3 regions of the Cellulomonas sp. PS-H5 genome follow, and region 3 is predicted to be linked to each of the others. Evidence: predicted binding sites of a transcription regulator. Region 3 holds the regulator's gene; each other region holds the start of a gene.
What was found. Region 3 encodes LexA, which represses DNA repair genes until DNA is damaged. Its sites were predicted from a motif close to TCGAACANNTGTTCGA; they were not measured.

Region 1 (7,324 bases), on a different contig from region 3:
TGGCCTGCGCCTGGATGCAGGTGCGGCGCCGCGCCTCGGCGGGCTGCGCCACCGCGTCGACGCCGTCCAGGTGGATCGTCCCCTCGTCGGGGCGGACGAGCCCGACGACCTGGTTCACCAGGGTCGTCTTGCCGGCCCCGTTGTGGCCGAGGAGCCCGACGACCTGCCCCGCCGCAACGTCCAGGTCGATCCCGTCGTTCGCCTGCACGCCGCCGCGCCCGCGGTACCGCTTCCGCAGCCCGCGGACGGTCAGCACACCCGCTGCACCCATCTCCGCACTCCTTCGCTCGTCGCCTCGGCGGCTCTGATACCGACCGGTACGTGATGAACGTAGCAGGATGTGGCTCCGGGATACCAGTAGGTATCTCGTTGGTTTGAGCCGTGTTGCACCAGGTCAGACTCTTGGCTGGCCATCGGTCCGATCCTGGATACCGGTCGGTACGCGACGCGGTTAGGATGACGGCATGGCGCGCATGCACGACGACCAGGCCCCCGACGGGAACGCAGCGGACGACTCGATCGGGGCCGCGACCCGCGCCCTCGCCGACGCCACCGCGGCGCTGACCCGGCTCATCGGCAAGCAGGTGCAGTCCGTCGTCCCCGAGGTCTCCGACGCCGTCGCCGCGAGCCTGCGCGAGGCGTCGCGCGGGCTGGCCGACGCCTCCGAGAGCGTCGGGCGACGGGGTGGGAGCGGCCGGGCCGAGGAGCGGCGCGCCGAGCGCGCGGGCCGCACGCGCACCGAGCTGCTGGACGCCGCGGCCCGCGCCTTCGCCCGGCAGGGCTACGAGGGGGCGTCCCTCGGTGACATCGCCGCCGACGCCGGGTACACCAAGGGCGCCGTGTACGCGCACTTCGGGTCGAAGCACGAGCTGTTCCTCGAGGTCGCCCGTCGGCAGATCGCCGCCGCCCCGGCCCAGCCCGGCCTGCCCGGGATGGGGGAGGAGGGCCTGGAGGAGAAGCTGTCGGCGGCGCTGCTCGGCATGGTGGACGAGACCGAGCTCCTGCTCGCGCTCGAGATCCTGTCCTTCGCCGTCCGGCACCCCGAGGCGCGCGCCGAGATCGGGGCGTTCTACGAGGAGGGCTTCGCGGAGCTCGCCGACCAGGTCGGGCGCGCGCGGCACCCCGCCGACCCCGAACCTGCGGAGGACGACTGGGACACCGCGCTCGCGGTGGTCAGCGTCTCGAACATCGCCCTGCTGCTCGGCGCGGTCACCGGCTCGCCGCACGCCTCGCCGGAGGCGGGGGCGCGGGTGATCGCGCGGCTGCTGCGCGGCTGACGATCCCGCGCGAGGGCCTCACTCGTCCTCGCGCCCCGCCCGGCGCGAGAGGCGCAGCGGCAACGCCAGCCAGACCACCGCCAGCCCGACGAGCGCGGCGCTCCCCGCGACCCAGCCCGCCGACCGGCCGACCACGACGTCGAACAGCAGCAGGGCCGACCCCGCGAGCACCAGCGCGAGCGTCGCCAGACCCGCCTGCGCCATCCGGTCGCCGGACTCCACCAGCTCTCGCTTGAGGTGCCGCCGGAACAGGATCCGGTGCAGCGACACCGGCGCGACGATGAACCCCGTCGCCGTCACCGCGAGCACGACCAGCACCAGGTAGACGGTCTTCTGGTAGTCGTCGAGGTCGAGGAACCGCTGCTGGAACGGGACCGTCAGCAGGAAGCCGGTCAGGATCTGCACGCCCGTCTGGGCGACGCGCAGCTCCTGGAGCAGCTCGTTCCAGTTCCGGTCCATCCGCTCGGTGGCTGTCTCACGCCGGCCGTCGCGGGGGTCGGCGTCCCGGTCCTCGGGTCGGGTGCTGCCCGGACGGGTATGGCTCGCGGGGGGCGTGCCGTCGGGGCGGGTGCTCTCGGGGTCGTGCTGCGGCATGGTCGGTCCTCCGCGCGGTGCGCGCCGCCCGGGTCCTCGGCGGCATCTGCGCAGATGGTGCCGCGCCCGGTCGCACGGCGCAGGTCGAGCAGGCGCGCGGCGGGAATCACGGTGCGGGCCGCGGCGTTGCACCCGTATGCTGGACCCGCTGCGGCCGGCGGCCGGGAGCCCGCGAGGGCGACCGGACGAGGGGCGCGGCGATTGACAACTCCACATGGGGGTGATCGGTTTCGACGGTGATCGTCGAGCCAGGAGAAGCGGGCCGAGGACACACGGTTATCTCGCTAACGATCCGTGTAAACCCATAGGTGCCGATAACAAGCGCACCGACTTCGCCCTCGCCGCCTGAGCGAGCCTCGAAGTCCGTCAGCCTGAGCTAGCTTCCGACTCAGTTCCTGGCGTCATCTAGGGAGCCACTGCTCGTAGCCTTCGTCACGGGGGCTGCGGGGACTTTCACGTGACTGAGCCTGTCCACCACTTGTCTGCGTGATGGTGGGGGCCGAGAAAAGCGCAGCAGACTGCGCCCGGAGAAGTCCTGGTTCCACGTCATCGGACGCGGGTTCGATTCCCGCCACCTCCACTCGAGTGCCGAGAGGCCCGTCCCCGTCCGGGGGCGGGCCTCTCGTGCGTCGTCAGTCATGGGCCGTGCCGGCGGCCGCTCGGCCTGCCGGGGCGGCGGAGCCCGCCCGCGGGACCCGCCGTGCGGGACCCCGCGCGCGGGACCCGCCGCGCGGCTGCGGGGCGCCGAGTCGTCCACAGGTGCCGTGGTCGTGCTCCGTCCCCAGGGCGGGGGTCGGGCGCCGGGGTCGTGTCGGTGGTGGTCGGTAGTGTCGTTCCATGGCATCTGACCTGCAGGAACACTCCGACGGCGACCCGGTCGCGGTCCCGGTGCTGCCGGTCTACGGGCCTGACGGGACCTGTTTGACGGACTTCGGCCCGGACCCCGTCGTGGCGGCGGGTGGGGTGCCGCGCACGGGTGAGCAGCGGCAGGTCGAGGCGATCGCGGCGTGCCCGCCGGGGCCCGAGCTGGACGCCTGGCTGCGAGGGCTGGACCTGCAGGTGCTGTCCTCGAAGATCCTGGTCGAGGTGATCGCCGCGCAGGACCGGGTCGAGAGTCATCAGCACGCCCGCAAGCTGGCCATGGTGGCCGAGCTCGCCTCCCGGGACGAGATGAGTCCGCAGTGGTCCCCTCTGGCCGGTGCGCCCCCGACGCAGGCCTGCGTGGCGGGCGACGAGCTCCAGATGCGCCTCGGGTGGCCGCGGGTGACGGCGACCAAGACCGTGCACCGGGCGCTGGTGCTCGACGGGATGCTCGGTGCGACCCGGCAGGCGTTGGAGGTCGGGCACCTCGACCCCGCCAAGGCCCAGGTGCTGACGGCCGAGCTGGCGGACCTGCCGTTCCAGGTCGCGCACGCCGTGGAGGACGCGGTGCTGCCCGAGGCCGACCAGTGCTCCGTCGCCGAGCTGCGGCAGCGGGTGGCGCGGGAGATCCGGTTGGTCGACCCCGAGGGCGCAGCCGCCCGCCGCGAACGCGCCCGCTGCACCAGGAAGGTCTCCCACCCCCGGCCGCAGCCGGACGGCATGGCCTCCATGTGGCTGGTCCTGGACGCGGCGGACGCGCTGCGCGTCGACGGGGTCCTGACCCACGCTGCGAAGACCGCCAAGGCGCTGGGTGACGACCGGACCCTGGACCAGCTGCGCGCGGATGGTCTGCGCGACCTGGTGGTCGGGGACGTCCCCGCGTCGGATGGTCCGGCGTTCGAGGTCCACCTGTCCCCGGGCCTGCCGGTGCCGCCGGAGCCGCGACGGTCGTGGAACGGGGCGACCATGACCGACCGGGACGGGGTGGTGCTCACGCGCCCGGTCGAGCCGATCCCGATCGCCACGCTCACCCCGCTCGACGACACCGCCGCGCGTCCCGGGCCCGGGGCGAACGACACCGGTTCGCAGGCCGCGACGGTCGCGACCGCGCCTTCGCCGGAGGCGACGACCTCGACCAAGACCCGGACCGCGACCGGGTCCGTGACGACCGGGACCACGGTCGGCACCGACGCCACCGTGCCCGGCGCACCCATCGGAGCCACCGCGCCGGGCGCACCGGCCCGCGCGACCGAGCCCGTTCTCGCGTCCAACCCCGGGGCGACCGCACCCGCGCCCGATCGTCGCGGCTGCACCCGCTGCTCCGGCCGTCCGGGCGCCGAGGTCCGCATCACCATCCCCGCCTCCACCCTGCTCGGCCTGGACGACCAGCCCGCCCACCTCGACGGCCACGGCCCCATCGACGCCGTCCAGGCCCGAGCACTCGCGATCGGCGCGGTCTGGCGGCGAATCGTCACGGATCCCCTCTCGGACCGCGTCTTGGACGTCGGTCGCGAGCGATATCGACCACCCGCCGCCCTGGCGGACCTGATCCGCACCCGCGACAAGACGTGCGCCGCACCCGGCTGCAGGGTCCCGGCCTGCGCCTGCCAGCTCGACCACACCCAGGAGTTCCACTCCCGACCGGGCGGGGACCCCGACGCGCCCCTGGGCGGCACCGACGCGGACAACCTCGGACCGGTCTGCCACCGGCACCACCGCCTCAAGACCGACGGCGGCTTCCGGCTCCGGCAGATCGAACCCGGCCTGTTCGAGTGGATCACGCCCACCGGACACCGGTACCTCACCCGGCCGGGCACGGGGCAGACCCACGACGCCACGGCCGACCCGCACGACGCAGCGCCCCCGTTCTGAGGCGCGCCCCGGAGCGGCGCGTGCCCCGCGTCGCCTCGTGCAGGGCACGTGCCGCGCGTCGCGTGCACGGCGCTGCGTCGCGTACTCGAGCCTCGCTCAGGACGTCGCCGCCGCCGCGCGGTCAGGGGTACCGCTCGAGTCCGGGCAGGTGCGCCCAGGTGGTCATGGCGATCTGGCCCTGGGTCACGTCGACGCCCGTGCCCGTCGGGCAGGTGACGGTCGTGACCTGCTGGGCCCCGAGCACCGTGAACGCCCGGGTGGTCACGAGTCGCCAGCCGCCGTCGTCGTCGCGGCCGAGCGCCCGGGCGACGGCGTACGTGGGGCCGCCCTCGCCGAGCCCCTCGCCGAGCCCGAGGACGTTCCGCGCGGGGCCCGCCACGAGGTCGGCGCCGGCGAGGTGCTGGTCGACGAGGGCCATCGAGGCCGCCGGGTCCGCCGGCCCGGTGGGCTGCGGCGACGGTCCCTGGACCTCGGTCGACGGGGAGGTGGTGCCCGCACCCCCCGATGCGACCGTTCGCCGCTGCGAGCAGCACAACCAGCGCGTGGACCTGCGTGCTCACCCCTCGACGCCTCAGTGCGTCACCGTAGCGGCGCGGCCACGGGTCGCGGGCGGGTTCGGACGGGAGGATGCGCGATCAGTCGTCACCGGCGAGCAACGCGTCCCTGCTCGCCACGAGCGCGTCCCGCAGCGCCATCCGCTCCGCGGCGCCGAGCCTGCCGAGCATCCGTGCCGTCACCTCCGCCACCCGCGACTCCGCCACGGCGAGCGCCGCGGTGCCGGCGGGCGTCGGCGCGACCGCCCGCTCCCGCCGGGGCCCTGGTTCCTCGGCGCGGTCGACGAGACCCTGCCGCTCCATGCCCTGGACGAGCACGTTCATCGACTGCCGGGAGACGAAGGTGCGCCGGGCGAGCTCGGAACCGGTGATGCCCGGCTCCGCGCGCAGGGTGCTCAGGCAGGCGTACTGGGACACGGTCAGCCCGAGCGGGCGCAGCGCCTCGTCCATGCGGTGGTGCAGCGCGGCCTGCGTGGCCTTCAGCAGGATGCCGAGCTCCTTGGCGAGAGCGGCCTCGGTGGCATCGTCCATGTCAGCATCTTGACACATGCACCGGCGTGAGTGTCAGGATGTTGACATGAACACCGCACCCGCCGGCACGACCGGCCCCGACTTCGTCTCCTTCCAGGTCCGCGACCTGGCCGCCTCCGCCGACTTCTACGAGCGCCTCGTCGGCCTGACCCGGCTCCCGGCGTCGAACCCCCAGGCCGTGGTCTTCTCCACCGGCGGCGCCGCCGGAGCGACCGCGTTCGCGGTGCGGGTGCCCTTCCCGGGTGTCGACCTCGATGCGGCAGGGCAGCTCGGCGCCGGGATCGGGGTGTGGTTCCACCAGCCCGACGCGGCGGCGCTGCACGCGCGGCTCGTCGGGGCCGGCGTGCCGATCGTGCAGGAGCCGTTCGAGAGCCCGTTCGGGACGACGTTCTCGTTCCGCGACCCCGACGGCTACGTGGTCACCGTCCACTCGAAGGCCTGACCCGGGCGGCGGCTCGGCCCGGGCGCTCGGCGGCCGTCAGCCGAGCGGGATCTGGTAGTGGATCATCCCGGACCGCGTCGCGACCCGGTCGTAGAGGGCCCGGGCCGTGGCGTTCGACTCGGCGGTCAGCCAGTACACCTTGGCGGAACCGTTCTGCTCGGCCCACGCGCGCACGTGCTCGACGAGCGACCGGCCCGCACCCGCGCCGCGCCCGCCCGGGGCGACGAAGAGGTCCTCGAGGTAGCAGTAGCTCGTCGTGGTCCAGGTCGCGGCGTGGGTCAGCCAGTGCACGAGGCCGACGGCCGCGCCGGAGTCGTCCCGGGCGAGCGCCCCGTGCAGGCCCCAGCCCGGGTCCACGAGCCGGGCGAAGGTGGCGGCCGTCGTCTCCTCGTCGAGGGTGGTCTCGTAGAACGCGAGGTACCCGTCCCACAGCGCGCGCCACGCGGCGCGGTCGTCCGGGGTGAGCGGGGTGACGGTGGCCATCCGCGCAGCGTAGTCAGCCGTCCGCGGCCGCCGCGGCGACGTCCGTCAGCGACGCCAGCTCGCCGTCCAGCCCGCCCGGGTCCTGCACGAGCCGGAGCATCGCCGCGCTCCACGCCGACTGCACCTCGGCCGGCATCGCGTCCCCGGCGCCGAACCGCACGACCTCGGCGCCGGTCAGGTGCTCCGCGACCGACCGGGCCACCGCATCGGGGTAGGCCGAGGCCGGCACGCCGCGGTTGACGGAGGTGTACCCGCCGAGCCCGGCCCACCGCGCCTGCGCGTCGGCGCCGGTCACGTAGGCCAGGAACGACCGGGCGGCCGGGGTGTCCCGCAGCGCGGCGACCAGGTCCGCGCCGACGGTCGTGGCGCCCGCGAGCGCGGGGTCGACGGCCGGGAACGCGAACCAGTCGTAGCCCGTGCCGGGCACGAGGTCGGGGTAGGCCTCGGTCACGAATGCCTGCGCGAACGACGCCATCGGGTAGGCGTACGCCTCCGGCGGGTCGGCGAACACCGGCAGCACGCCCTCGGCGTCCCCGGTCGTCAGGATCGCCTGGACCCCGCCCAGGACCCGCCCGGGCGCGGTCACCAGCGTCAGGAACCGGTCGAAGGACCGCCGGACGCACGCGTCGGTCCAGTGGACCTCGGCGGCCACCCACGCGTCGTAGGTCGCGGGGCCGCAGCCGCCGAGCACGAGCGAGGCCACCCCGTCC
Region 2 (7,324 bases), on a different contig from region 3:
GGCACGACGTCGACCAGCCCGAGCGGTCCTGGTGGTTCACCGTCGGCGGCGGGATCGACCCGGGGGAGTCCGCGCGCGAGGCGGCGGTGCGCGAGGTCCGGGAGGAGACCGGCCTGCTGCTGGACGACGCCGCCCTCGTGGGCCCGGTGCTCACCCGGTCCGCGCTGTTCGACTTCTACGCCGAGCACTGCCGCCAGGACGAGGAGTTCTTCCTGGCGCGGGTCGCCGACGCGGTGGACACCGCGACGATCGCCCGAGACGGCTGGACCGAGGTCGAGCTGGACGTGCTGGACGAGCTGCGCTGGTGGCACCTGGACGAGCTGGCCGCCGAGACGCGCGAGGTGTTCCCCGAGGGCCTGCCGGACCTGGTCCGGCCGCTGCTGGCCGGCTGGGACGGGTCCGTGCGGCACCTCGGCCTGCAGCGCGACGACTGACGTTACCGGGGAGTAACGTCCGGGCCCGGTTCTCGGCTAGGGTCGGCCGGTGCCCATCTCGACCTCGCCCGTGACCCGCATGCACCGCAGCGGCATCCGCACCCTCATGGAGCTCGCCATGCGCGACCCGGAGGCGATCCGCCTGGAGATCGGCGAGCCCGACGTCCCCACTCCCGCGCACGTCGTCGCCGCGGCGGGCCGGGACGCCGCCGCGGGGCACACCGCGTACACGTCGAGCACCGGCACCCCCGAGCTGCGGGCCGCGCTGGCCGAGAAGGTGCGCCGGGTCAACGGCCTCGACGTCACCGCCTCGGACGTGGTCGTGACGCACGGCGCGATGCACGGGCTGGCCATGGCGATCAACGCGCTCGCCGGCCCGGGGGACCAGGTGCTGCTGCCCGACCCCGAGTTCCCGAACTGGCGGATGGCCGCCGTGGCCGCCGGGGTCGACGTCGCGACCTACCCGGCGCACGCCGCGAACGGCTTCGTGCCGACCCTCGAGGACATCGCCGCGGCGATCACGCCCGCCACGCGGGTGATCGTCGTCTGCTCGCCGAACAACCCCACCGGCGCGATGTACCCGCCGGAGCTGCTGGCCGGCGTCGTCGAGCTGGCCCGCGAGCGGGACCTGTGGGTGTTCTCGGACGAGTGCTACGAGGCGATCACCTTCGACCGCCCGCACGCCAGCCCCGCCGCCTTCGACACCGACGGCCGGGTGCTCACGTTCTTCAGCTTCTCCAAGACGTACGCGATGACCGGCTGGCGGCTCGGCTACGTCGTGTCCCGCGACCCGGGCGTGATCGACCTGCTCGGCCAGGTCGCCGAGGCGACCGTCGCCTGCCCGTCCTCGGTCAGCCAGCGGGCCGCGCTCGCCGCGCTGACCGGCCCGCAGGACGACGTGACCGCTGCGGTCGACTCGTACCGGGAGCGGCGCGACGCCGCGGTCGCGCTGCTGGACGCGCGCGCCATCCCGTCCGTGCGGCCGCAGGGCGCGTTCTACCTCATGGTCGACGTGTCGGCCGCGATGCGGGACTCCGAGGCGTTCGCGCTGCGGCTGCTCGCCGACCGGCACGTCTCGGTGTCCCCGGGGTCGGCGTTCGGGCCGGGCGGCGAGGGCATGGTGCGGGTGTCGCTGGCCGCCGAGCGCGGCGCGCTCCTCGAGGGCCTGTCGCGGCTGGCCGACGCGGTGGCGGACTGGTCGGGCGCGGGTCCGGTCGCGGCCGTCGGCGGCGGTGCGCTGGCCGGCGTCGCCGATTCGTAGGATGTGCGGGTGACCGCCACCCCCACCATCGGTGTCCTGGCCCTGCAGGGCGACGTCCGCGAGCACCTCGCCGCGCTGCGCGCGACCGGGGCCGAGGCCGTCCCGGTGCGCCGCGAGTCCGAGCTCGACGCCGTCGACGGCCTGGTGCTGCCCGGCGGCGAGTCGACGACGATCGACAAGCTGCTGCGCGCGTTCGACCTCGACGTGCCCGTGCGGAAGCGGCTCGAGGCAGGCATGCCCGCCTACGGGTCGTGCGCCGGGATGATCCTGCTCGCCGACCGGATCGTCGGCGGCATCGACGGGCAGCGCACCCTGGGCGGGCTCGACGTCACCGTGCGCCGCAACGCGTTCGGGCGCCAGGTCGACTCGTTCGAGACCGACCTGACCATCGACGGCGTCCCGGACAGCGCGGCGGACCCGGTGCACGCCGTGTTCATCCGCGCGCCCTGGGTCGACGAGGTCGGCCCGGCCGCGACCGCGCTCGCCCGCGTGGAGTCGGGGCCCGCCGCCGGTAGGATCGTCGCGGTGCGCCAGGGCTCGTTGCTCGCCACGTCCTTCCACCCGGAGGTGACGGGGGACACGCGGGTGCACCGGCTGTTCGTCGAGATCGTCCGCGACGCCCTGTGAGAGCGGGGGCGCGCTCCGCTGCCGGAGCGCGCCGCACCGCCGGCCCGGGCAGCGCCGGGGCGGCGCGGGAAACGAGAGGGAAGCGATGTCGGGTCACTCCAAGTGGGCCACCACCAAGCACAAGAAGGCCGTGATCGACGCGAAGCGCGGCAAGCTCTTCGCGAAGCTCATCAAGAACATCGAGGTCGCCGCGCGCACCGGCGGTGGTGACCCCGCGGGCAACCCGACGCTGTTCGACGCCATCCAGAAGGCCAAGAAGACCTCGGTCCCCAACGACAACATCGAGCGTGCCGTCAAGCGCGGCTCGGGTGCCGAGGCCGGCGGCGCGGACTACCAGACGATCCTCTACGAGGGCTACGGCCCCGGCGGCGTCGCGTTCCTGGTCGAGTGCCTCACCGACAACCGGAACCGCGCGGCGGCCGACGTGCGCGTCGCGTTCACCCGCAGCGGCGGCCAGATGGCCGACCCGGGCTCGGTGGCGTACCTGTTCTCGCGCAAGGGCGTCGTCATGGTCCCCAAGGAGGGCACCACCGAGGACGACGTCATGCTGACCGTGCTCGACGCGGGCGCCGAGGAGGTCAACGACGCGGGCGAGGCCTTCGAGGTGCTCTCCGAGGCCACGGACCTCGTCAAGGTGCGCACGGCGCTGCAGGAGGCCGGCATCGAGTACGACTCGGCCGACGTCGTGTTCTACCCGGCCACGCAGATCGAGGTGGACGCCGAGGGCGCCCGCAAGATCCTGCGGCTGATCGACGCGCTCGAGGACTCGGACGACGTGCAGAACGTCTACGCGAACTTCGACGCCTCCGACGAGGTCATGGCGGAGCTCGAGGAGGACTGAGTCCCGCGCACGCGCGACGCCCCGCCCCGGACCCCCGGGTGCGGGGCGTCGTCGCGTCCGGCCGGCCCCGGTCCGTCAGGCCTGCCCCCCTACCCCATGCCGGGCACCTCGACAGTGGAAGGTTGTGACGGACACGCCCACGGCGTGTCCGTCACAACCTTCCACTGAACAGGGCTGCGAGGATGGGGCCGTGCGCGTACTCGGTGTGGACCCCGGACTCACCCGCTGCGGGCTGGGCGTGGTCGACGGGCTGCCGGGCCGGAAGGTGCGGATGGTGGCCGTCGGGGTCGCGCAGAGCGCGCCGGCCGCCGACATCGACCAGCGGCTGCTCGTCATCGCCGCGACCATCGACGAGTGGCTCGAGGAGCACGCCCCCGACGCGCTGGCGGTCGAGCGGGTGTTCGCGCAGCACAACGTCAGCACCGTGATGGGCACCGCCCAGGTCGCCGGCATCGCGATGCTCGCCGCGGCGCGCCGGAAGATCCCGGTCGCGATGCACACGCCGTCCGAGGTGAAGGCCGCTGTCACCGGCAGCGGCCGGGCCGAGAAGCCGCAGGTGCAGGCGATGGTGCAGCGGCTGCTGTCTCTCGACGAGCTGCCGCGGCCCGCCGACGCCGCCGACGCGCTCGCCCTGGCGATCTGCCACCTGTGGCGCCCGGCCGGCGCGGTCGGCGCCCCGCAGCGGGCCCCGGGGTCGATGACCGCGGCGCAGCGCGCGTGGGCCCAGGCCGAGCAGGCGGCCCGCCGGGTCCCGTCCCGCTGACCCCGACCCGCACCTCGGGTGGAGCGATCTGCCGGGACGCGCCGCGCGTGCCGGGCAGAACGCTCCACCCGTCTCCACCCGGCCGCGCGGACCGCGCCGGCCGCGTGTCGTTCGTACACCTGTTCGCACGCGTGGCAGACTGCACGGCGGGCGCCCGGCCACGCCGGTCCCGCGCCCGCCGCGACTGGGAGGAGCCGGAGTGATCGCCTCGGTGCACGGGACCGTGCAGGCCGTGCGGCTGGACGCCGCCGTCGTGGAGGTCGGCGGCGTCGGCATGCTCGTGCAGGCGACCCCGGCGACGCTCGCGGGCCTGCGGGTCGGGGCGACCGCCACGCTGCACACCTCGCTGGTGGTGCGCGAGGAGTCGCTGACCCTGTTCGGCTTCGCCGACGACGACGAGCGCGAGGTCTTCGAGGTGCTGCAGCAGGTCAGCGGCGTGGGCCCGCGGCTCGCGCTGGCGATGCTCGCGGTGCACACCCCGGACGGGCTGCGCCGCGCGGTCGCCACCGAGGACCTGGCCGCGCTCAAGCGGGTGCCGGGCATCGGGCAGAAGGGCGCGCAGCGGATCGTGCTGGAGCTCGCCGACCGGCTCGGCGCCCCGGCCCCGGTCGCGCTCGCCGGCGGCGGGACGGCCCCGGCCGGGCCGGCCGACCGCCGCGACCAGGTGGTCGACGCGCTCGTGGGCCTGGGCTGGAACCAGAAGGCCGCCGCCGACGCGGTCGCCGCCGTGCTCGACGGCAGCGACGAGCCCGTGGGCGAGGCCGAGGTGGCGGGCGTGCTGCGCGCGGCGCTGCGCACCCTGGGCGGCGGCCGTGGCTGACGAGGTCGACCTCGGCGTGGACGTCGACCCGGCGGACTCGGTCGTGCGCCCCGGCGCCGACGACCTGGAGCGTGCCGCCGAGGCGGCGCTACGCCCGCGGCACCTCGACGAGTTCGTGGGCCAGAAGGTCGTGCGCGAGCAGCTGTCGCTCGTGCTGCAGGCCGCCCTCGGCCGCGGCCGGGCTCCCGACCACGTGCTGCTGTCCGGCCCGCCCGGGCTCGGCAAGACGACGCTGGCCATGATCATCGCCGCCGAGCTCGGCACCTCGCTGCGCGTCACCAGCGGCCCCGCGATCCAGCACGCCGGCGACCTCGCCGCGATCCTCTCCTCCCTGGAGGAGAACGAGGTGCTGTTCATCGACGAGATCCACCGCCTCGCGCGGCCCGCCGAGGAGCTGCTGTACGTCGCGATGGAGGACTTCCGGGTCGACGTCGTCGTGGGCAAGGGGGCGGGCGCGAGCGCGATCCCGCTGGCGCTGCCGCCGTTCACCGTCGTCGGCGCCACCACGCGTGCCGGCCTGCTCCCGGCGCCGCTGCGCGACCGGTTCGGGTTCACGGGGCACCTCGACTTCTACGCCGACGACGAGCTGGAGCGGGTGCTGGTCCGGTCGGCGGGGCTGCTGGGCGTGCCGCTGGCGCACGAGGCGGCCGCCGAGATCGCCTCCCGGTCCCGCGGCACCCCGCGCATCGCGAACCGGCTGCTGCGCCGGGTGCGCGACTGGGCGCAGGTCCGGGGTGACGGCACGCTCTCGCTCGACGCGGCGCGCGCGGCGCTCGAGGTGTACGAGGTGGACCGGCGCGGGCTCGACCGGCTCGACCGGTCGGTGCTGACGGCGCTGTGCACCCGGTTCGGCGGCGGCCCGGTCGGGCTCACCACGCTGGCCGTGGCGGTGGGCGAGGAGCCCGAGACCGTCGAGACCGTGGCGGAGCCGTTCCTCGTGCGCGAGGGGCTGATCGGCCGGACCCCGCGCGGTCGCGTCGCGACGCCCGAGGCGTGGGCGCACCTGGGGCTGTCCGCCCCGACCCCGGCGGATACGCTGTTCGGCTGAGACCCCCGCGCGCCGCGGCGGCACGAACAGGTCCCGCACAGGGAACCGGCGCGCGCCCGCGGTCGTTAGGAGCCCGGAGCCGTGGCGCCTAGACTGCGGCCGACGTCGTACGCAGTCAGGAGCTGTTTCTTCGTGGACCCGACCTTCCTCATCATCCTCGTCATCGGCCTCGGGGCGATGTGGCTGCTGTCCAGCCGCCAGCGCAAGGCGCAGCGGGAGCAGCTCAGCTTCCGCGACAACCTGCAGCCCGGCCAGCGGGTGATGACCGGCTCCGGCATGTACGGCACGGTCGTCGAGGTCGACGGCGACGAGGTCACCCTCGAGTCGACGCCCGGCCAGCAGTCCGTGTGGATCAAGGCCGCGATCGCGCGCCTCGTCGAGCCGCCGGTGGCCGACGAGGACGAGACCGACGAGGTCGACGGCGACGACGCCGAGTGGCGCGACGAGCCTGGCGCCATCCCGCCGGGCCGGATCGACGTCCCGGACGACCTCTCCTCGCTGCAGCCGCCGCGTGACGACGAGGGCCCCGACAGCACCAAGAAGCCCCAGCAGTAGTCGACCGGGCGTCCCACCTCCGCCGCAGGCGGGGGAGGGACGCCCTTCATCCGCACCGCCCGCCGTCCGCGGGCGGTGCGCGCACGAGAGAAGACGGTCCGTTGGCCCCACCCACACGCCGCCGCCACCCGGCGCGCATCCTGCTCACGCTCGCCGTGATCACGGTCGCCGTGTTCGGCGCGATCTTCGCCGGCACCAAGCTGTCGGACGCGACCTGGACGCCCAAGCTCGCCCTCGACCTCGAGGGCGGCACCCAGCTCATCCTGGCGCCGGTCGCCCAGGACGAGTCCCGCGTCACCTCGGAGACCATCGCCCAGGCGATCGAGGTCATCCGGCAGCGCGTCGACTCGTCCGGCGTGGCCGAGGCGGAGATCAGCTCGCAGGGCGGGTCCAACATCGTCGTGGCCCTGCCGGGCCGCCCGAGCGAGGAGACGCTGGACCTCGTCCGCACCTCCGCGCAGATGGAGTTCCGGCCGGTCCTGACCTACGGCGCGGCGACGCCCACGGCGACCCCGTCGGCCAGCCCCACGGACGGCGCCACGGAGCCCTCGGACCAGCCGACGAAGGCGGCCCCGGACTCCGCGAGCGACGCCGAGTACTACATCACCCCCGCCGTGCAGGCGGAGTACGACGCCCTCGACTGCACCGACCCGGCCAACCTCACGGGTGGCAAGCAGGTCGCGGCCGACGCGGCGATGGTCACCTGCGACCCGGACGGCACCGTGAAGTACGTCCTCGGCCCCGTCGAGGTCGAGGGCTCGCACATCGCGAACGCCAGCTCCGGCCTGCAGGTCAGCCAGTCCGGCGCGGTCACCAACAACTGGGCCGTGAACCTGGAGTTCGACCGCACCGGCACCCGCCAGTTCGCGGACGTCACCGAGCGGCTGCAGGGCCTGTCCTCGCCGCAGAACCAGTTCGCGATCGTGCTCGACGGGCTGGTCATCTCGGCCCCGTCGCTCGACCCGGGCGTCATCA
Region 3 (7,324 bases):
CCCCGGCGTGACCGACCGGGCGTGGCGCCAGGTGTCGGTCACGTCGCTGGAGTGCCTGGGTCAGCGCTGCCCGCTGCTCGAGGAGTGCTTCCCGGAGCGCGCCCGCGCCGCCGCCCGGTCCGCCGACGTCGTGGTGACGAACCACGCGATGCTCGGCGTGGCGGCCTCCGGCTCGCCGCACGTGCTGCCCGAGCACCAGGTGCTGGTCGTCGACGAGGCGCACGAGCTCGCCGACCGGGTCACCGCCCAGTCCACGGCCGAGCTGTCCGTCGGCAGCGTCGAGCACGCGGGCCGGATGGCGCGCCGGCACGGCGGCATCGCCACCACCGACCTCGACTCGGCGGCGACCGCCCTCGGCGCCGCGCTGATCCACCTGCCCGAGGGGCGGTTCACCCAGGGGCTCCCGGAGGGCACCCGCCAGGCGGTCGCGATGGTGCGCGACGCGGCGCGCGGCCTGCTGTCGGCGCTGCGCCCCGAGAAGCCCGCGGCGGGCGAGGCGGCACCGGCGGACAGCGGGCTGAAGATCGCGACGTCGTCCGTGCTCGCCCTGTTCGAGGTCGCCGAGCGGATGGCCGCCGAGGCCGACGACCAGCGGTACACGGTGCTGTGGTGCTCCCGCGCCGAGCACGACGGCGCCACCCGGCTGTACGCCGCGCCGCTCGCCGTGAACGGCCTGATCCGGACGCACCTGCTGTCCGGGCGCGCGTCGGTGCTGACCTCGGCGACGCTGAGCCTCGGCGGCGAGTTCCGGTCGATGGCCCGCAGCATCGGGCTGGAGGGCGCGGGCGAGGCGGCCGCGGCCACGGCGACGGCGGCGACCGTCGCGGTGTCGGCGCCGGGCGGCAGCGAGGGCACCACGCTGGACGTGCCGAAGCCGGCGGCGAGCCCGGCCCCCGCGTCGCTGCCCTGGCACGGCGTCGACGTCGGCAGCCCGTTCGACTACCCGAGGCAGGGCATCCTCTACATCGCCCGCCGCCTGCCGCCCCCCGGGCGCGAGCCGGCCACCGACGCGCAGCTCGACGAGATCGAGGCGCTGATCACCGCGGCCGGCGGCCGCACGCTCGGCCTGTTCTCCTCCCGGCGGGCCGCCGTCGCGGTCGGCGAGGCGATGCGCGAGCGGCTCGACCTCCCGGTGCTGGTGCAGGGCGAGGACCAACTCCCGACGCTCGTGAAGCAGTTCGCCGCCGACGAGCCGACCTGCCTGTTCGGCACCCTGTCGCTCTGGCAGGGCGTCGACGTGCCGGGGCGGTCGAACGAGCTCGTGATCATCGACCGCATCCCGTTCCCGCGGCCGGACGACCCGGTGAAGTCGGCCAGGTCGGAGGCGGTGGCGGCGTCCGGCGGCAACGGCTTCATGTCGGTGGCGGCGACGCACGCCGCGCTGCTGCTCGCCCAGGGCGCGGGGCGGCTGATCCGGTCGACGGGGGACCGGGGCGTCGTCGCGGTGCTCGACCCCCGGCTGTCGACGGCCCGGTACGGGGAGTTCCTCACGCGGTCGCTGCCGGCGTTCTGGCGGACGACCGACCGCGAGGTGGCCCTGGGGGCGCTGCGCCGGCTCGCGGCGCCCGCGCCGACCGCCTGACCAGGGCGTCCGCGGCCCCGCGACGCGCCCGGGGCCCCCGCCCGGGGCGCGCCCGGGCGTGTGGGCCCGCTAGCCTCGTGACCAGCGCGCCGACCGGTGCGCGGGCACGGGCAGCACGTACGGGAGGACCGCCGTGAGCGAGCAGATCGACGACGTCGAGGGCGACGAGCTGGGTCTGGTGGGCACGCCCCTGCAGCCCCGCCGCACCACCAAGCTGGCGGTCGTCGGCGCGGGCGCGGTCGGGTCGACGATGGCCTACGCGGCGCTCATGCGCGGCGCGGCCCGCAGCGTCGTGCTCTACGACATCAACAAGGCGAAGGTCGAGGCCGAGGCGCTGGACCTCGGGCACGGCATCCAGTTCATGCCGATGGCCGAGGTCATCGGCTCGGACGACATCGCCGCGTGCGCCGACGCCGACGTCGTCATGATCACCGCGGGCGCCAAGCAGAAGCCCGGGCAGACCCGGATCGACCTGGCCGAGGCGACCATCGCCCTGGTCAAGAAGATCCTGCCCTCGCTCGTCGAGGTCGCGCCGAACGCCGTGTACGTGATGGTGACGAACCCGGTCGACATCGTCACGTACGCCGCCCTGAAGTTCTCCGGCCTGCCGCCGACGCAGCTGTTCGGGTCCGGCACGGTGCTCGACTCCTCGCGGCTGCGCTACCTCATCGCGCAGTACACGGGCGTCGCCGTGCAGAACGTGCACGCCTACATCGCGGGCGAGCACGGCGACACCGAGCTGCCGCTGTGGTCCTCGGCGACCATCGGCGGCGTGCCGATCCTCGACTGGAACGCCATCGAGGGCCACGTGCCGCTCACCCACGAGGTCCGCGAGTCGATCGCCCGCGAGGTCGTCGACTCGGCCTACCGGATCATCGCCGGCAAGGGCGCGACGAACTACGCGGTGGCGCTCGCGGGCTCGCGGATCATCGAGGCGATCGTCAAGGACGAGCGCCGCATCCTGCCGGTGTCGTCGCTGCTCGACGGCTACCACGGGATCAGCGACGTCTGCCTGTCGGTCCCGTCGATCGTCGGGCGGTCCGGCGTCGGCGAGCGGCTGCAGGTCCCGATGTCGACCGACGAGCTCGCGGGGCTCCGCCGCTCGGGCGAGCAGCTGCGCGCGGTCGCCCGCCGGTTCGGGCTCTAGGCGGTGCGCGGACGCGGCACCCGCACGTGCGGGTGCCGCACCGCCGTCGCGGCCTCGCGCAGCGCCGCCAGCGCGGCGACCACGGCGGGCACCCGCGCGGTGCCCGCCTCGCCGACGGCCTCCACGAGCCGCGCGGCGCCGGGCCGGGCGGGGTGCACCGTGACGCCCGGGTGCGGCAGCGCGGCCAGCGCCAGGCCCGGCAGGGTCGCCACGCCGAGCCCGGCCCGGACCAGGCCGAGCACCGCCAGGTAGTCGTCGGTCGCGAAGTCGACCCGCGGGGCGAAGCCGGCGCGGGCGCAGGTGCCGACGAGCTGGGCGCGGCACTGCGGGCAGCCCGCGATCCACGGCCGGTCGGCCAGGCCGGCGAGGTCGACCGGTTCGCCGGCGGTGCGGCCGTCGGACGCGGGCAGCACGACCACCACGTCGTCCCGCAGCAGGGGGACGCGCCGCAGCCGGTCGTCGTCCGCGGGGAGCGGGTCCGGCCGCGCGTCGCGGAACGTCACGGCGACGTCCACCCGGCCGGCGGCGAGCTCGGCCAGCGCCTCTGGCGGCTCCGCCTCCACGAGCGTGACCCCGACCCCCGGGTGGGCGGTGCGGAGCGCGGCGAGCGCGCCCGGGAGCAGGGTGGCCGCGGCCGACGGGAACGCGGCGACCCGGACCCGGCCGGCGCGCAGGCTGGCGACAGCCGCGACCTCCTCCAGGGTCGCGTCCAGCGCGGTCTGGACGGCCGACGCGTTGCGGGCGAGCACCTGACCGGCCTCGGTCAGCCGGACCCCGCGCCCGGCGCGCACCACGACCGGCGTGCCGACCAGCCGCTCGACGGCACGCAGCTGCTGGCTCGCCGCCGGCTGCGTCAGGCCGAGCTCCCGCGCGGCGGCGGTAACGCTGCCGGTGTCCTGGACGGCGCGGACGAGGCGCAGCGCGGCGGCGTCGAGGCTCCGGGAGACCATACGCCGAAGCATAAGTGCGCCGCATGGGTCGATGACGAACTGGTCGTTGCTCGCATGCGTGCCGATCGGTGAGCCTGGAGCCATGCGCACGCTCGACGATCTCCGATCCGACTTCGACCCGGTACGGGGGCACCTCGACGCGGCCACGGCGGGCGTCGCACCCCGCCGCACCGCCCGCGCGCTGCGCGAGGACGTGGACCGGTGGTCGTCGGGCGGCCTCGACGTGGCGCGGTACGAGCAGGCGGTGGTGACCGCGCGCGAGCGGTTCGCGGCGCTGGTGGACGTGCCCGCCGACCGGGTGGCGATCGGGTCGCAGGTCTCGGCGATGGCCGCGGTGGTCGCGGCGTCGCTCCCGGACGGCGCGCGCGTGCTGTGCGTCGACGGCGACTTCAGCTCGGTGGTGTTCCCCTTCCTCGCGCAGGGCCGGCTGCGGGTCGAGCACGTGCCCGCGGACCGGCTGGCCGAGGCCGTCGTGCCGGGTGTCGACCTGGTCGCCTACTCGCTGGTGCAGTCGGCGACCGGCGCGGTGCTCGACGACGACGCGGTGCTCGCGGCGGCCCGGTCGGCGGGCAGCCGGACGCTGTGCGACCTCACCCAGGCAGCGGGGTGGCGCCGCGTCGACGCGTCCCGGTACGACGTGAGCGTGACCGCGGCGTACAAGTGGCTGTGCGCCCCGCGCGGGACCGGCTTCCTCACCGTCCGGGCCGAGGCGCAGGACGCGCTGGTCCCCGTGCACGCGGGCTGGTACGCGGGCGACGACCCCTGGGCGTCCTGCTACGGGCCCGGGATGCGGCTGGCGGGGGACGCGCGGCGGTTCGACGTCTCGCCGGCGTGGCAGGCGTGGCTCGGTGCCGCCGAGTCGCTGGACGCCTTCGCGGGCACGGACCGGGACGCCGTCCAGGCGCACGCGGTCGGGCTCGCCGACGCCTTCCGCGCGGGCCTCGGGCTGGGGCCCGGTGGCAGCGCGATCGTGACGCTGCCCGACCCGGAGGGACGCCGGCGCGGCGCCCTGGTCGCCGCGGGCTGCCGGGTCGCCGGTCGCGCCGGGCGGGTGCGGCTGGCGTTCCACGTCTGGAACGACGCCGCAGACGTGCAGCGGGCGGTCACCGCGCTGCGCGGGGAGGTCTGACCGTCGGCCGGATGCCGCCCGGCCGGCGCGGCGTCAGAGGGAGCGCAGCACCGAGACGACGCGGCCGAGCACCTGGGCGTGGTCGCCGTCGATCGGCGAGTACGCGGGGTTCTGCGGCAGCAGCCACACGTGGCCGTCCGCGCGCTTGAGGGTCTTGACCGTCGCCTCGCCGTCGAGCATCGCGGCGACGATCTCGCCGTTCTCCGCGACGGGCTGCCGGCGGACCACGACCCAGTCGCCGTCGCAGATCGCGGCGTCGACCATCGAGTCCCCGACGACCTTGAGCAGGAACAGCTCGCCCGTGCCCACGAGCTGGCGGGGGAGCGGGAAGACGTCCTCGACGAGCTGCTCGGCGAGGATCGGGCCGCCGGCGGCGATGCGGCCGACCACCGGCACGTACGCCGCCTCGGGCGCGCCCTCGCGCGCGGCGGAGTCGGCGTCGCCGATCCCCGTGATGCCCGCGACACCGGGGAGCGGGGCGACGCCGCGCGAGTCGTCCGGCTGGACGACCTCGATCGCGCGCGGCCGGTTCGGGTCGCGGCGCAGGTAGCCCTTGCGCTCGAGCGCGGTGAGCTGGTGCTTGACGCTCGACGGGCTGGTGAGGCCGACGGCGTCGCCGATCTCCCGCATGCTCGGCGGGTAGCCGCGCGACTCGACCGACGCGCGCACCGTCTCGAGGACCAGCCGCTGGCGCGGCGTGAGGCCGTCGCCGTCCCCGAGCTCGGCCACGGCCGCCTCGCCGAGGCCCGCCGCGGTGCCCGTCCCGTCGCTCGCCATGTCCCGCTCCCGTCCCGTCCGCCCAGGTCAGCCGCCCGCAGGTGGGTCCGCGGCGGTCCGTCGGGCGGGCGTGTCAGTGCCTCGTGGTGCGCTGTACCCGACGTCACCGAGCGTAGGGGGACGGACGGACGGGATCAAACACCTGTTCGATCGTGTCTCGACATCGTCGGTGGGGTGTGGTTCCATCGTACAAGCGTTCGAACGAACAGGTGTTCGACTCGGGTCGCCCGGCGGCCCAGGAGGGAAGTGGTGGGGATGAGCGCGATCGCAGCACACCCGGGGATCGCCCGTCCGGCGCGCCGGCAGGCGCCCGCCCGACGCGACGGGGATGCGCGTCGGCCGGTCGCCGCAGGTGGCGAGGGCCGCCTCCACCTGACGCGGCGCGGTCGCGTCGTCGTCACCCTCCTGGGCCTGGCGGTCGTCCTCGGCGGCCTCGTGGGCGGCCGCGCGGTGGCCGAGGCCCCGGAGCGCGCCACCGAGGTGACGACGCACGCCGTGCAGTCGGGCGAGACGCTGTGGGCGATCGCCGCGAGCGTGGCGGGGCCGGGGGAGGACGTGCGGGACGTCGTCCTCGGCCTGCAGGAGCTCAACGGCCTGGCGGACGCCTCGCTCCAGGCCGGCCAGGTCCTGCTGCTCCCCGCCGGCTCCTGACGTCCCGTCGGTCGCCACCAGGCGGTGGTGAGCGGCGGTCCCGGATCGCAGCGCGACGGGGCTCCGAAGCCGCTGGTCAACCGGGGATCGAGGTCTCGAACGGATTACGGCACTCGGTGCTTGCGTAATTGGCCGGCGCGCCTCTACTGTGGTGCCACCTCGAACGGCTGGCTGGGGGGCTCGCCGCGAGGGACGCGTCGTCGTCCTGGCCCTCGGGCCGGACGCGGAGGCGTGCAGCAACCGTCCGGACGAGGCGAGTCGTCCGGACGAGACGGGACGGGGGCGTCCCCACGAGGGTGGCCGCAGCAGCGGCCACCCTCGTCGTCTTCCCGGGCACCGCTTCCCGGCGCGCTGAGCTGCGCGTTCACCCCTCCGCGGATCCGCCTTGCACCGCCCGCTCCCGGGGCCCTACCGTGTCTCGGTCGTCCGGGCGGGCGCGCGTCGCCGCGGTCGCCGGCCCGGCGCGTGCACCACATCCCGGAGGAGGCGTCCATGCACTGCCCGTTCTGCCGTCACGCCGACTCCCGCGTCGTCGACTCCCGCACGTCGGACGACGGCCTGTCGATCCGGCGCCGGCGCCAGTGCCCGCAGTGCAACCGACGGTTCACCACGATCGAGACCGCGAGCCTGTCCGTGGTGAAGCGGTCCGGCGCCACGGAGCCGTTCAGCCGGGAGAAGATCGTCAACGGCGTCCGGAAGGCCTGCCAGGGCCGCCCGGTCAGCGACGACGACCTCGCGGTGCTCGCCCAGCGCGTCGAGGAGAACCTGCGCGCGAGCGGGAGCGCCGAGCTCGACGCGTACGAGATCGGTCTCGCGATCCTCGGCCCGCTGCGCGACCTGGACGAGGTGGCCTACCTGCGGTTCGCCAGCGTCTACCAGGCGTTCAACAGCCTCGAGGACTTCGAGGCGGCGATCACCGTGCTGCGCGCGGAGAACGAGGCGGCCGACGCCGCCCGCGCCGCGTCGTCGCCCGCCCCCGCCGAGGACGCCCCGACCGCCTGAGGCGTCGCCCGGCGGCCCGGACCGGCCCCTGGTCCGTCCCGAGCCCGGGCACGGGCCCGTCCGGGCCCGTCCCGCACCGGCTCGCG

Region 1: a site for LexA is predicted at 2,421-2,436, ahead of J5O08_RS05995 (HNH endonuclease signature motif containing protein). Genes of this name have one in related genera too.
Region 2: a site for LexA is predicted at 4,038-4,053, ahead of ruvA (Holliday junction branch migration protein RuvA). Genes of this name have one in related genera too.

Annotation. Positions count from the first base shown of each region.
Region 1 covers NZ_JAHVCI010000009.1:60,330-67,653, reverse strand. The annotation lists gene J5O08_RS06015 (ABC transporter ATP-binding protein) at 1-271, opposite strand, end outside; gene J5O08_RS06010 (TetR/AcrR family transcriptional regulator) at 465-1,277, shown strand; gene J5O08_RS06005 (DUF6328 family protein) at 1,296-1,871, opposite strand; RNA gene ssrA (transfer-messenger RNA) at 2,088-2,454, shown strand; gene J5O08_RS05995 (HNH endonuclease signature motif containing protein) at 2,709-4,604, shown strand; gene J5O08_RS05990 (hypothetical protein) at 4,726-5,022, opposite strand; gene J5O08_RS05985 (MarR family winged helix-turn-helix transcriptional regulator) at 5,240-5,689, opposite strand; gene J5O08_RS05980 (VOC family protein) at 5,736-6,131, shown strand; gene J5O08_RS05975 (GNAT family N-acetyltransferase) at 6,168-6,614, opposite strand; gene J5O08_RS05970 (ABC transporter substrate-binding protein) at 6,628-7,324, opposite strand, start outside.
Region 2 covers NZ_JAHVCI010000040.1:21,051-28,374, forward strand. The annotation lists gene J5O08_RS14640 (NUDIX domain-containing protein) at 1-434, shown strand, start outside; gene J5O08_RS14645 (pyridoxal phosphate-dependent aminotransferase) at 484-1,695, shown strand; gene pdxT (pyridoxal 5'-phosphate synthase glutaminase subunit PdxT) at 1,705-2,322, shown strand; gene J5O08_RS14655 (YebC/PmpR family DNA-binding transcriptional regulator) at 2,408-3,163, shown strand; gene ruvC (crossover junction endodeoxyribonuclease RuvC) at 3,354-3,926, shown strand; gene ruvA (Holliday junction branch migration protein RuvA) at 4,126-4,746, shown strand; gene ruvB (Holliday junction branch migration DNA helicase RuvB) at 4,739-5,794, shown strand; gene yajC (preprotein translocase subunit YajC) at 5,927-6,349, shown strand; gene secD (protein translocase subunit SecD) at 6,451-7,324, shown strand, end outside.
Region 3 covers NZ_JAHVCI010000006.1:65,890-73,213, forward strand. The annotation lists gene J5O08_RS04460 (ATP-dependent DNA helicase) at 1-1,582, shown strand, start outside; gene J5O08_RS04465 (L-lactate dehydrogenase) at 1,761-2,729, shown strand; gene J5O08_RS04470 (LysR family transcriptional regulator) at 2,726-3,679, opposite strand; gene J5O08_RS04475 (aminotransferase class V-fold PLP-dependent enzyme) at 3,762-4,808, shown strand; gene lexA (transcriptional repressor LexA) at 4,842-5,585, opposite strand; gene J5O08_RS04485 (LysM peptidoglycan-binding domain-containing protein) at 5,841-6,236, shown strand; gene nrdR (transcriptional regulator NrdR) at 6,729-7,238, shown strand.